3 regions of the Undibacterium sp. TJN19 genome follow, and region 2 is predicted to be linked to each of the others. Evidence: predicted binding sites of a transcription regulator. Region 2 holds the regulator's gene; each other region holds the start of a gene.
The links. Region 2 encodes HrcA, which represses chaperone genes, less so after heat shock. Its sites were predicted from a motif close to TTAGCACTCNNNNNNNNNGAGTGCTAA; they were not measured.
Positions count from the first base shown of each region.

Region 1: rpoH (RNA polymerase sigma factor RpoH) is a predicted target of HrcA. The motif match lies at 2,038-2,064, and genes of this name have one in related genera.
Region 3: groES (co-chaperone GroES) is a predicted target of HrcA. The motif match lies at 1,879-1,905, and genes of this name have one in related genera.

Region 1 is NZ_JBMPPL010000004.1:179,668-184,325, forward strand. Features, by position in the region: gene cyoE (heme o synthase) at 1-390, shown strand, start outside; gene ACO0LH_RS14335 (SCO family protein) at 444-977, shown strand; gene rpoH (RNA polymerase sigma factor RpoH) at 1,076-1,972, opposite strand; gene ACO0LH_RS14345 (cell division protein FtsX) at 2,192-3,106, opposite strand; gene ACO0LH_RS14350 (cell division ATP-binding protein FtsE) at 3,184-3,858, opposite strand; gene ftsY (signal recognition particle-docking protein FtsY) at 3,937-4,658, opposite strand, start outside.
Region 2 is NZ_JBMPPL010000002.1:398,129-402,786, reverse strand. Features, by position in the region: gene ACO0LH_RS09995 (outer membrane protein assembly factor BamE) at 1-508, opposite strand, end outside; gene fur (ferric iron uptake transcriptional regulator) at 585-1,013, shown strand; gene ACO0LH_RS09985 (response regulator transcription factor) at 1,137-1,520, opposite strand; gene hrcA (heat-inducible transcriptional repressor HrcA) at 1,613-2,632, opposite strand; gene ACO0LH_RS09975 (HAD family hydrolase) at 2,677-3,363, opposite strand; gene ACO0LH_RS09970 (NAD kinase) at 3,439-4,332, shown strand; gene recN (DNA repair protein RecN) at 4,446-4,658, shown strand, end outside.
Region 3 is NZ_JBMPPL010000007.1:223,227-227,884, reverse strand. Features, by position in the region: gene ACO0LH_RS19355 (phosphocholine-specific phospholipase C) at 1-1,657, shown strand, start outside; gene groES (co-chaperone GroES) at 1,969-2,259, shown strand; gene groL (chaperonin GroEL) at 2,301-3,956, shown strand; gene ACO0LH_RS19340 (alpha/beta hydrolase family protein) at 4,250-4,658, shown strand, end outside.

The DNA of each region.
Region 1 (4,658 bases), on a different contig from region 2:
ATGCCCATGCAGGCATGGTTACTGGTCTTGATCATTTTTGTCTGGACGCCCCCCCATTTCTGGGCGCTGGCCATGTACCGTCGTGATGATTATGCCCGCTCCGGCCTGCCCATGTTGCCGATTACGCATGGCCTGGAATTCACGCGCTTTCATATCTGGCTGTATACGATTGCCCTGTTTGCCACCACCATGCTGCCGTATGCGGTACACATGAGTGGCCTGATTTATCTTGTCAGTGCCGTGATACTGGGGTTGGTTTTCCTTTGGTATGCGTGGCGCATTTACAAGCACTATGACGATGCGCTGGCGCGCAAGACTTTTACCTTCTCCATCATTTATTTGTCGCTGCTCTTTGTCGCGCTGCTGGTGGACCATTACATCAAGCTATGAAAACCCAAAAAATTCTTAAAGGCCTGATTTCCTGCGTACTGGCACTGGCCGTCATGGCCTGTAGCGCACCTGCTGAAAAGTTCATCAATACCGATTTGACTGGTCTCGATTATGCCAAGGATTTTGCCCTGACTGATCACAATGGCAAGCCGCGTACCCTGGCAGATTTCCGGGGCAAGCTGGTTGTGATTTTCTTTGGATATACCCAGTGCCCTGACGTTTGCCCTACCACGATGGTAGAAATGGCAAATGTCATGAAAGCCCTGGGGCCAGACGCAGACAAAGTACAGGTTTTATTTGTGACCGTTGACCCGGAACGTGACACGCAGGCGCTGTTAGCCAGTTATGTGCCGAATTTTGATCCGCGCTTTCTGGGCCTGTATGGTGACGCCAATGCCACAGCCAAGGTGGGTAAGGAATTTAAAGTGTTTTATCAAAAAGTGCCAGGCAAGACACCGACCAGTTATACCGTCGATCACACAGCTGGCAGTTATGTGTTTGATACCAAGGGCCGCATACGCCTGTTCCTGCGACATGGCCAGGGTGCGGAACCGATAGCCCATGATTTGAAGCTGTTGTTGAAATAAATTCCTAACGGCAGTAAGCCACTGAAAACAGTTGGCAGAGTTTGAAAAAGCAAAGGGCACTCATTGAGTGCCCTTTTTAATACCGTCGGCTTTAAACTTTAAGCAAAGCTGGCCAGGTTGCCCTTCATTTTTTTCAATGCGGCGCTTTCGATCTGGCGGATGCGTTCGGCAGAAACACCATATTCATCAGCCAGTTCATGCAGTGTTGCACCTGTACCATCATCATTTTTCAACCAGCGTGCTTCGATGATGTGACGTGAACGTGCATCCAGCTTGGACAAGGCAGATTCCAGGCCTTCGCTTTGCAAACGGTCATACTGACGCGTTTCCAAAACCTTGGTTGGTTCTTCTGCTTCTGTCTTCAGATAGGCGATAGGTGCGAATTTTTCATCATCGTCATCGGTAGGTGCATCCAAAGCGATATCATGACCGGACAAACGCATTTCCATTTCTATCACTTCTTCGCGTTTCACATCCAGCGTGGATGCCAGTGCATCAATCTGCTTTGGTGACATCGCATCCAGGCCTTCTTTGTGGCTGCGCAGATTGAAGAACAACTTGCGTTGTGCCTTCGTCGTTGCCACTTTGACCAGACGCCAGTTTTTCAGGATGTATTCATGCATCTCTGCCTTGATCCAGTGCATCGCATAGGACACCAGGCGCACACCCTGATCAGGATCAAAACGCTTGACCGCCTTCATCAGGCCGATATTGCCTTCCTGAATTAAATCTGCGTGTGGTAAACCATAACCAAGATAGCCACGGGCAATCGACACCACCAGGCGCAAGTGCGACATAACCAGTTGTTGCGCAGCGGCAAGATCATTATCGTTGCGCAGTTTTGTCGCAAAATCGATTTCTTCCTGATGCGTGAGCATGGGCAGGCGATTGACTGCCGAGATATAGGCATCAATATTTCCGAGGCTGCCACTGAAACCAAGGGCCAGTGCAGTGCTGTCAGAAGCAGGGATCAATTGTGTCGATGTTGTTGCCATTATTCCTCCTTATTGCTGCCAGCCAAAGTACAAATTACTTTGACCGCCACTATCAAGTTCTTATATTAGCACTCTCTTGCGAAGAGTGCTAATACTCAGATTCTATGAACCCCATCAAAAATATCTATCAAGAAACCGGTCTTCATTTGAAGTGCTAATGAATAATCTATAAACACTTAGATGAGGGCGCAGGCAAAAAGTTGCAAGCTGTATCTGAAATTAGCTGGCTCTGGCTAATTGCCGTCTGACTGACAGGAATGCACCCATCAAGCCCAACAACATACTAACAGCCAATAAGATGACGCTCGGTATGCTACCCAACGGAGCGAGATGAAATTCTGATGCATATAATTTAGCGAATTCAGCAATGGCACGGTTCAAGGGCTGTAAAGATGCCGCAATCAGGCCCAATGCCAGACAGCCCGCCAGCAGACCCAGCAAGGCACCCGTGTAATAGTAAGGTTTGTGTATGAAGCTGTTCGTCGCACCCAACAGGCGGGTGACAGCAATTTCAGCCTGATGCGAAATGACTTGCAGGCGCGTCGCATTAAATACCACCACCACCACGACTACCGCCAGGGTTGCGGCCAGGAATATCAGGCCAAGTTGCAGTATTTGTACCAGCGCAGCCAGGCGTTTCACCCAGGCAGAATCAACCTGCACGACGTCAACGTCAGGCATTTGTTTGATTTCTTCTACCAGTGCGTCCAGTTTGCCTGCATCATTGTTCGATAACGACAGCACATAGGCGTCAGGCAGGGGGTTGCCACCCAGGGTAGTCAATACTTCTGCCAGGTTTGACGATTGTTCAAGGCTGGCCAGTGCCTTGTCCTTGGGAATGAAGTTCAGGTTGGCCGTAATATTTTTCTCTTTCAACAGCTTCTTGATAGGGATGGAAATGGCGGTTGCATTGGCCCTTGGCGTATCCGGGCTGACAAAGATGCTGATTTCTGGTTCTATGGACAGCTGTGACGAGATGGGGCGGATATTTTCTATCAGCGTCAAACCGGCGATCGGCAATGCGAGTGCAATGGCGACCACCAGAACGTTAAACAGAAAATTGCCAGGGGCAGCGCGCAAATGGGCAAATGCACTTCTCAGGGCAAACAGATGCTCGCGAAACCAGATGGTCATGGATTATTCCTCATTGTTGCTCAAACCGTATGGGGTAAATTCGGACAAATTGGGGGCGAATTTGAGTATCAGGCATGTCAGGCTGCCAGCGACGATTTCCAGGCATCGCTGACCTGGCCCTGGCTCAGATAAATGACACGGCTGGCCTGGTCGAGAAATTGCTCGTCATGACTGGAGATAATGCAGGTGACACCAGCGCTTTGAAAAGCTTTCAGTGCACCCAATACCTTATTGGCATTGTCCCGGTCCAGAAAAGCCGTGGGTTCATCCGCCAGGATGATTTGTGGCCGGTTCACGATGGCACGGGCAATCGCCACCCTTTGTTGTTCACCACCAGACAGTGCCATGGGCCGGGCCGTTGCCTTGTCTGGCAAGCCGACTTTTTCCAGCGCAGTGCGGGCGCGTGCCTCTGCTGCGCTATGGGAGGAACCCGTCACAATCAGAGGTAGCATGACATTCGCCAGTACACTGCGGTCGGTCAGCAATTTTTGATCCTGCAAGATCAGTCCCAGCTTGCGGCGCAGGTAAGGCAGGCTGCCGGTTTTCAATTTGCTGATGTCCTGGCCGTTCACCATGACCCGGCCACTGCTGGGTTTTTCTATCCCGGCAATCATCTTGAGCAGCGTGGATTTACCAGCACCAGAAGGGCCAGCCAGAAAAATCAGTTCGCCATCAGCGATAGACAGCGACACATTGCGCAAGGCAAAGGCGTCCTGTGAATATTGCTTGCTGACGTTTTCAAATGTGATCATGATTGGCTAATTCAATATGGGTTTGGTGAAGGGCGACACATTCCTTATTTACTATTAGTTACCGTTTATTAATTAGCGTTAACCAAGCAAGGCGTCGACAAATTCCTGCGCGTTAAATGGTTGTAAATCTTCTATCTGCTCACCTACACCAATAAAATATACTGGCACAGGACGATTTTTGGCAATCGCTGCCAGCACACCGCCCTTCGCTGTACCATCCAGTTTGGTGATGACCAGGCCAGTCAGTTGCAATGCATCGTCAAAGGCCTTGACTTGCGTCAGTGCATTCTGGCCAGTGTTGCCGTCAATGATGAGCAATACTTCTTGTGGCGCACCATCCATGCCCTTGGCGATGACACGTTTGATCTTTTTCAATTCTTCCATCAAATGCAGTTGTGTAGGCAAGCGGCCAGCAGTATCGACCATCACCACGTCGGTGCCACGAGCGCGTGCAGATGCTACCGCATCAAATGCTACCGCTGCCGGGTCGCCGGATTCTTGCGAAATCACCGTGACATTATTGCGCTCGCCCCAGATCGTCAATTGTTCACGCGCTGCTGCACGGAAGGTGTCACCGGCTGCCAGCAACACTGATTGATCGTGGCTTTGCATGTGCTTGGCCAATTTACCGATGGTTGTGGTCTTGCCCGCGCCGTTGACACCGGTGATCATCATGACCAGGGGTTGATACCGGCCAAGTTCCAGCGGTTTTTGCAATGGCGTTAGCAATTCCAGCAGCAAAGCCTTCAAAGCTGTCCTGACCTGTTCGGCTTCGGTCAGTTTTTCTTCCTTGACCTTTT
Region 2 (4,658 bases):
CCAAAGAAGACTCGGTAATACGTGCCAGGTAATCTTTTTCATTTGGCAGGTTACCGCCTTCAAACTTGGAAACCGTATTGTTTTTGAAGAATACCGAAACGCGGCTGGTAATTTGCTCGCCATTTGGCTTTTTCAGGCGGAAAGGATAATCCCAGCGGTCTTCATGAAACATATCCGTCAGCAAGGCTGTACCGAGCACAAAACGCACCTGCTCGCGCGTCATGCCTTCTTTTAATTGCGATACCATTTCCTGCGAAACGAAGTTGCCTTGCTGTATAGAAATCTTGTAGGGCGAAATATAACTGAGCAGCCTGTTAAAACCGCTAGGGGCGGTCACCTGCGTGCCGCTGGTGTCGCCACTTGTCGTAGGTGTCGCATACACTGAGGTCTTGTCAGCAGATGACAAGAACGGCAACCCTGTCGTACAAGCAGTCAGGGAAGCAAGCACAGCCAAACCCGCCACACGGCAAACCCTGGTACGGTTTAAATCTGAAAACAACAATCGCATAGGTAACCTCAGATATCGAGCAACATGCCCTAAAACCCGATATCATAAAGCAGATAGCAATTTTTTGATCGAAAACATGACAAACAGCACTCCAAACCTCAAGGCAAGCGGTCTGAAAGCCACCCTGCCACGTCTGAAAATACTGGAGATTTTCCAAAATAGCCGGGTGCGCCACCTGACGGCAGAGGACGTATACAAAATCCTGTTGAACGAAAATATGGATGTCGGTCTGGCAACTGTATATCGCGTATTAACGCAATTTGAACAGGCTGGCCTGCTAAACCGCAACCACTTTGAAACTGGCAAGGCCATTTTTGAACTCAACGAAGGTTCGCATCATGACCATTTGGTCTGTCTGGATTGCGGCAGGGTCGAAGAGTTTTTTGATGAAGAAATCGAACAACGTCAGCAGACGGTGGCATCGCAGCGCGGCTTCAAGATAGCTGAGCATGCGCTGGCAATCTACGGTAATTGCACAAAACCCAATTGCGAGCATAAGACCTAAGGCAAGTTGTCAGGAAGTCGTTCCGGAATTAAAAATAGGAAAGCCCGATCTGAAAATCGGGCTTTTTGTTTACAGCTTGTGCGGATTGCCCGTAACTTCAGGCAAAACCGGGCATTTGCATTTTTATTTACCTATCTTGGCAACCACACCAGCGACAGTATCAATAATCTTTTGCGCATTGAATGGCTTCAGAATGTAGCCATGTATGCCAGTCTTGACCGCTTCTGCTATGGTGGCCTGGTCCTTGTTGGCGGTCACCATCAATATGCAGGCATCGGGTACCAGTTCCCTGATACGTGGCAAAATTTCTATACCACTGATCTTTGGCATCACCACGTCAAGCATGATCATATGCGGCTTGAGCTTCAAGGCCATTTCCAGGCCTGTGCCCCCATCGGTTGCTTCACCAACAACGTTATAACCTTCACTACGCAAAATCACACGCAGCACTTCCCTGGTTACTTCATTGTCATCCACCAGTAAAATCTTGACGTCTTTATTATTCATATCAGTATCTGTCTTTTAAGTGCATATAAAGGAAAGACTGCTGGTAAAGCTAAAACAATGCTGTCAATTGTTGAATCCATCAGAGGCAAACCCTACTGACTCAAAGCGTTTGACAACAATTTTGCCGTAATATCGACAATAGGAATCACCCGTTCATAGGCCATGCGGGTTGGCCCAATAACGCCTAAAGTCCCGACTATCTTACCGTTAACATCATAAGGTGCGGTAACGATACTCATTTCATCCATAGGCACCAGTTGCGATTCGCCACCGATGAAGATCTGTACACCCGTAGCCTTGCTGGAAACATCAAGTAATTGCATGAGGCTGTTTTTCTGTTCAAACATATCAAACAGTTTGCGCAGCGACGCGGTGTTGGAAGACAGGTCCTGCACATTCAACAAATTACGCTCACCAGAAATGACGACTTCTTCATTTTGCGCATCCATCGCATCACCGCCGGCCTCTACCGCCGCCTGCATCAGGCGGGTCATATCATTTTGCAATTGTCGCAATTCGCTATTGATACGGGTACGGGCATCACTAAAGCTCAGCCCGGCAAAATTCTGGTTCAGGTAATTGGCCGCATGTACGAGCTGTGAAGCGTTGTAATCGACATCGGTCAGCAAGAGGCGGTTATGGACTTCACCATTCGGAGCGACCACGACCAGCAAGATACGTTTTTCAGACAGGCGCAAGAATTCTACCTGCTGGAAAATCGATTCTGTACGCGGCGTCATCACCACACCGGCAAATTGCGACAGCGACGATAAAATCTGCGCCGCATTGGCGATCAGTTTTTGCGGCGGCTGCGACAAGAGGCTGGGTTGCAAACGCGACTCCAAACCAACTTCATCGATTTCTTGCACGATCATCAACTTGTCGACAAAAACCCGGTAACCGCGTGGCGTTGGCACCCGCCCGGCAGAAGTGTGCGGGCTGGCAACAAAACCCATTTCTTCCAGGTCAGACATGACGTTGCGTATGGTCGCGGGCGACAGTTCCAGGCCAGAAATCTTTGAAAGTGCACGTGAGCCTACAGGCTGGCCGTCGGCGATATACCGTTCTACCAGGGCTTTTAATAATTTTTGAGCGCGAATATCAAGTTGCATGGTTTTATTTTATGCGAGCCTGCCATACAAGGACATAGAAAAATTCATAGATAACGATACAAATCATGCAAATTGCTGAATTCTGCATCGGGTTGTATATGCAGATGGCGTTCATCCTCTATTTTTAAACCATGTCGGTTCATCCAGCCACCACGCAAACCGGCTTTTTGAGCGCCTTGCACATCCAGCAACAAATCGTCACCAACATATAAAACATGCTGCGGCTCCATTTCCAGCGCCTCACAGGCCGCCAGGAAAATACGCGGGTCAGGCTTGCCACAACCAAAGCGATAAGCAGCGATGGATACCTTGAAATGACTGGCAAGTCCTATCGCCTGCAAATCGGCAAAACCATTTGATACGGTTCCCAGTGTCAGCTTCTGCGCCAGTGCCTCAAGACTGGGCAACACATCTTCATACAGGCTGACTTTGTTCCTGGCATCGGCAAACACCGCCATGGCCAGTTCAGCCTTGCTGCGGTCTTCACCATGCTCGGCAAAAATCTTTTCCAGCAAGGCCATGCGCAGGGCCCACAAGTCATATTGAAAGCGCGGGTCAGTCGGCACCAGGGCATTGCGGTATTCCCGCATTTTTTCTATCGTGTAATTTTGCGCGACCACAGGCACATGCGCGTGCATCCACTGTTGCAACATCGCTTCAGCATGACGTATCACGGGCGCAACCGGCCACAAAGTATCATCCAGGTCCAGCAAAACTGCTTTAATTGTCATAAACAGCACTCAGTTCATTCATTGTGACGCTAATTATGGTCTAATCTGAGCCATCATGTCACCTCACCATCGTTTATGACTGTTCAGGCAAAAACCATAGCTCTCGTTGGGAAATACAATGCCGCAGGCATTGCTGACTCCATCACCGAACTGGCGAATTTTCTGGATCAGGCTGGCCACCGTGTGGTGATAGAGTCAGAAACCGCCCAATACATGCAATTGGCTGACTTCACTACCATGGCCGTGCCTGAGATTGGCAAATCTGCCGATGCCGCCATCGTGGTTGGTGGCGATGGCACCATGCTGGGCATTGCGCGCCAATTGGCGCCGTACAATGTTCCCCTGATAGGTATCAACCAGGGCAGGCTGGGCTTCATTACCGACATACCGCTGGACCGCATGATACCGGTGATTACCGAGATGCTGGACGGTAAATATGTGTCTGAAAGACGCAGCCTGTTGCAGGCTATCGTGGTTCGTGAAGGCAATCAGATTTTCAGCGGCGTGGCGTTTAACGATATCGTGGTATCGCGTGGTGCTGGTTCAGGCATGGTGGAATTGCGCGTTGAAGTAGATGGTCACTTCATGTACAACCAGCGCTCTGACGGCTTGATAGTCTCCACCCCTACCGGCTCAACCGCCTATGCCCTGTCAGCAGGCGGGCCTTTATTGCACCCCAGCTTGTCGGGCCTGGCGATGGTGCCGATTGCGCCGCATGCCCTGTCAAACCGCCCCATCGTTTTGCCGGACAGCAGTGAAATCGTGATTGAAATTGTGGCGGGACGCGACATCAGCCTGAACTTCGACATGCAGAATTTTGCCAGCCTGATGTACAGGGACAGGATTATCGTCAACCGGTCCGCCCATACGGTCACATTCCTGCACCCTCAGGGCTGGAATTATTACGATACCCTACGCGAAAAATTGCACTGGAATGAATATCCTTCAGTCGAAGGCGCACTCAATTAAACGCCTGTTGCTAAAATAGCGGCTGGCAGCTTTATTTGCGACCTGGCTGTATGAATTTAGTTTCGATGAAGTCTTAACTCACTCACTGACCCTTTTTACTGACCCTCTCTATTATGTTGCGCACGCTCGCCATTCGTGATTTTGTCATTGTTGATACCCTGGAACTGGAATTTTCTTCCGGTTTCAGTGTACTTACCGGAGAAACCGGTGCGGGCAAATCGATATTGATTGACGCCCTGACTCTGGCCCTGGGTGGCCGCGGCGACGCTAGCATGGTGCGGGAATCTGCGGCCAAAGCCGATATCAGTGCTGAATTTGCCATCAAT
Region 3 (4,658 bases), on a different contig from region 2:
GAATTTTCGCGTCAATGCAGACGGCAGCAAGTTAAGCAGCAGCTCACCGCTGTACCAGAAAGCACGCAGCCTGGCACCAGGTGCCAGCGTGGGAGGCAGCAAGGGGGATGGTCTGGTCAGTGCCTTTGCCAATGATGTGCGCAACAAACGCCTGCCACAAGTATCGTGGATATGCGCACCGAATGATTACACCGAACATTCACCCAACTCCCCCAATGCCGGTGAAAACCTGACGGCACGCTTGCTGGCGGCTCTGGTTGCAGAACCCGATGTCTGGGCCAAGACCGTGTTTTTGCTGATGTATGACGAGAACGATGGTTTCTTTGACCATGTGCCTCCAAATATCCCGCCTATCACCCCTGCCATGGGTCGGTCTACGCTGGCCGACAATGGCGCCTACGAAAAATACGGCAGCGAGCCGGTAGGGCTGGGGCCTCGTGTTCCCATGCTGGTAATTTCCCCCTGGAGCAAGGGCGGCAAGGTTTGCTCCCAGGTTTTTGACCATACGTCGAAGTTGCGTTTTCTTGAAGAGTGGCTGGTCAATGGCCTGGGCAAGGACAGGGCCTCCGTCAGTTGCAAACAGATATCGCCATGGCGACGCACTGTCTGCGGTGATTTGACGTCTGCATTTGATTTTAAATCACCGGATCAAAACTGGCCGGCCACCATGCCAAAGACTGCCAGCTACGTGCCGGTGAATGGCAAGCCCTATCCTGTGCCACCGGCCAATCAAAGCCAGCCTCATCAGGAAGCCTATGCGCAAGCCCAGGGGCCACGCCCTGCGTGTCGCCTGCCCTATCTGCTGGCGGCTCAGGCCAGGTTCAACAGCAGCAAGCAACTGGAAGTGAGTTTCAGCAATAGTGGCACGGCCGGTGCCGCGTTTATCGTGTATTCAAAAGTACGTGCAGATGGCCCCTGGTATTACACCGTTGAAGCTGGCAAACAAATCCAGAAAGAAATCTGGAACTGGAGCACAGATACTTATCAACTCAGTGCCAGTGGCCCAAATGGCTTCCTGCGTGAATGGCGCGGTAGCACCGCAGCCACTGTCAAGCCTGAGGTGCAGGCGGTCCACGATAACAGCAGCGGCAAACTGGTACTAACATTGTCCAATATCGACAATGTTCAGCCCTGTAATTTTACGATCAGCGACAATGCCTATGGCAGCCTGGCAAACACCTATTCGCTGGCAGGTGGCCAGAGTCTGCGGCTGGAATATCCCTTGATCAGCAGTTTTGGCTGGTATGACTTCAGCGTCACCAGCAGCGCTGATACCCAGTTCCTGCGCAGGGTTGCCGGTCACGTGGAAGCCACTGATAGCAATAGCAATAACAATCGTACAGACCCCTTGATAGGCGGCAACCGTAACGTAGCCCGCCTGACCACCACTACACCGCGCATTTCCCGCGGCAGCAACGTGGTTGCCACCTACACGGCATTGCCAGCACAGGTCAATGGAAAAAACTGGATAGGTGTGTACGCGGCTGGTGCGGTGCCAGGCACGTTGAACTCACTGGCGTGGCAATATGCCAGCAATAGTCAGGGTAGCGTGACGCTCAATACCGCCAGCCTGGCAGCAGGCAATTATGCACTCTGGTATTTATACAATGATGCCTACTCCGTGCTGGCTGGCCCGGTCACATTAACGATTGTGTAGCCTCAAATACTCGTTTGACTTTTGTCTTTGGGGTCTGGGTAAATTATTTTTACCCAGCCTCAATACAATATCAAAAATACATCTTTACTTACCAAAAAGCAATTCAGCTTTAAAAAGCGGACAAGTATCAATACAAAATCGCAACTAAGTCACTGATTATTAAAGAAATATTAGTTTATCTCTTTTTTAGCTCTTGAAAAGCCTTCCCCTCGCCCATATACTTAGCACTCGTTGAGAGAGAGTGCTAACAAGTCCCTCTCCAGCTAATTGAATTCCAATAGTAATTACTCGCAAAATTTAAAGGAGCTTGTATGAACCTTCGTCCCCTGCACGATCGCCTGATCGTGAAACGCCTGGATCAAGAAACAAAGACTGCATCCGGTATCGTTCTGCCTGACGCTGCTGCTGAAAAGCCAGACCAAGGTGAAGTACTGGCAGTTGGTCCTGGCAAATTGCTGGACAACGGTACAGTTCGCGCCCTGGACGTTAAAGTTGGCGACCGTGTTTTGTTCGGTAAATATTCTGGTCAGGCTGTCAAAGTTGACGGCAACGAAGTTCTGGTGATGCGTGAAGAAGATATCTTCGCGGTCGTACAGAAGTAATCGACATCCACGATATCAATTAAAGAATTCGGAGAATTAATATGGCAGCTAAACAAGTAATTTTTGGCGATGACGCACGTGCGAAGATCGTCAATGGCGTCAACATCCTGGCGAACGCAGTTAAAGTCACCTTGGGCCCTAAAGGCCGTAACGTCGTTTTGGAACGCTCTTTCGGCGCGCCTACCGTTACTAAAGACGGCGTTTCTGTAGCTAAAGAAATCGAACTGAAAGACAAGCTCGAAAACATGGGCGCACAACTGGTGAAAGAAGTGGCTTCCCGCACTTCTGACAACGCTGGTGATGGTACAACCACAGCGACAGTTCTGGCACAAGCCATCGTTCGCGAAGGTTTCAAATATGTAGCAGCTGGTTTCAACCCAACTGACTTGAAACGCGGTATCGACAAAGCGGTTACAGCTATCGTTGCTGAAATCAAAACGCTGTCCAAGCCAACAACAACCAACAAAGAAATCGCTCAAGTTGGTTCCATCTCTGCTAACTCCGATGCAAACATCGGCGACATCATTGCCAAAGCAATGGACAAAGTCGGTAAAGAAGGCGTGATCACTGTTGAAGACGGCAAATCCCTGGACAACGAACTCGACATCGTTGAAGGTATGCAGTTTGACCGTGGCTACCTGTCACCCTACTTCATCAACAATCCAGAAAAACAATCCGTTATCCTGGAAAACCCGTTCATCCTGTTGTTCGACAAAAAAATCTCGAACATCCGTGACCTGCTGCCAGTATTGGAACAAGTTGCAAAATCCGGCCGCCCACTGCTGATCATCGCTGAAGACGTAGACGGCGAAGCACTGGCAACTCTGGTTGTGAACAACATCCGTGGCATCCTGAAAACTGCAGCTGTAAAAGCGCCAGGCTTCGGTGACCGTCGCAAAGCCATGCTGGAAGACATCGCTATCCTGACCGGTGGTCAAGTGATTGCTGAAGAAGTTGGCCTGACACTGGAAAAAGCAACTCTGGCTGATCTGGGCCAAGCTAAACGTATCGAAATCGGTAAAGAAAACACGACCGTTATCGATGGCGCTGGCCAGGCTGTTGGTATCGAAGCACGCGTTAAACAAATCCGCGCGCAAATCGAAGAAGCAACTTCTGACTACGACCGTGAAAAACTGCAAGAACGCGTTGCCAAACTGGCAGGTGGCGTTGCTGTGATCAAGGTTGGTGCTGCAACTGAAGTTGAAATGAAAGAGAAAAAAGCTCGCGTTGAAGATGCTCTGCATGCTACTCGCGCTGCTGTTGAAGAAGGCGTTGTTCCTGGCGGTGGCGTTGCCCTGCTGCGCGCACGTCAAGCTGCTGGCGACATCAAAGGCGACAATCCAGATCAAGAAGCAGGTATCAAACTGGTTCTGAAAGCAATCGAAGCACCTCTGCGTGAAATCGTTGCTAACGCCGGTGGCGAACCTAGCGTTGTTGTTAACGCCATCATCAATGGCAAAGGCAACTACGGCTTCAATGCTGCCAATGACACCTACGGCGACATGATAGAAATGGGCATCCTGGACCCAGCTAAAGTAACGCGCTCTGCATTGCAAAATGCAGCGTCTGTTGCTGGCCTGATCCTGACTACTGATGCGCTGGTTGCTGAATTGCCTGACGACAAAGCAGGCGGCGGCATGGGCGGTGGTGATATGGGTGGCATGGGCGGCATGGGTGGTATGGGCGGCATGATGTAATAGCTGCTACGCTACTCTCAACAAGCTCTCTGAGAGTCGCATTGCTCAAAGCCCCGCAACGAAAGTTGCGGGGCTTTTTGTTTTGGTCTGCATATCAAATTTGCAAAACGAGTCGTTCAGACGCGACATAAGTGGCCTGGCAAGCGTTTGCCCAGGAGTGACTTAAAAAAACAGCATGTCAATGCTGAAATCCCATGCTTGAGTCATTAAATCCCCGTGTTCATCGGATTGCGCAACTTGGCGACGACGATATCGCCTAACATCCCTGACACTTATTCCTACCGGAGAACCGCGTGAAAATACTATTGTCCGTCCTGCTGACTTCATCTCTGCTGCCAGGTGTCACTTTCTTTGCTCAGGATGCCACAGCTTCACCTGGCTTGCCGAAATCAACGCTTTGTGAAACTGGTGTTTTTCGAAAAGATAAGACGACATTCGTCGCGCTGACAAAAACAGACAAAGGATTTAGTTATACCTTTAACGATGGCATTGTTGGCAACATGCAGGATGCCGGAACAATACTCAAATGCGAAAAAAATGCAGTACTTATCGAAGGCAAGGGACACTGGCCGAAAGTTGCCATTGCTGAATTCAATACGCGATTCGTATCAAACGGTGTCATGCTCGCAGGGCGTTTGATGGTACCGCCAGACGCCACAAAAAACACGCCGCTGGTCGTCTATGCGCATGGTTCCGAAAGTA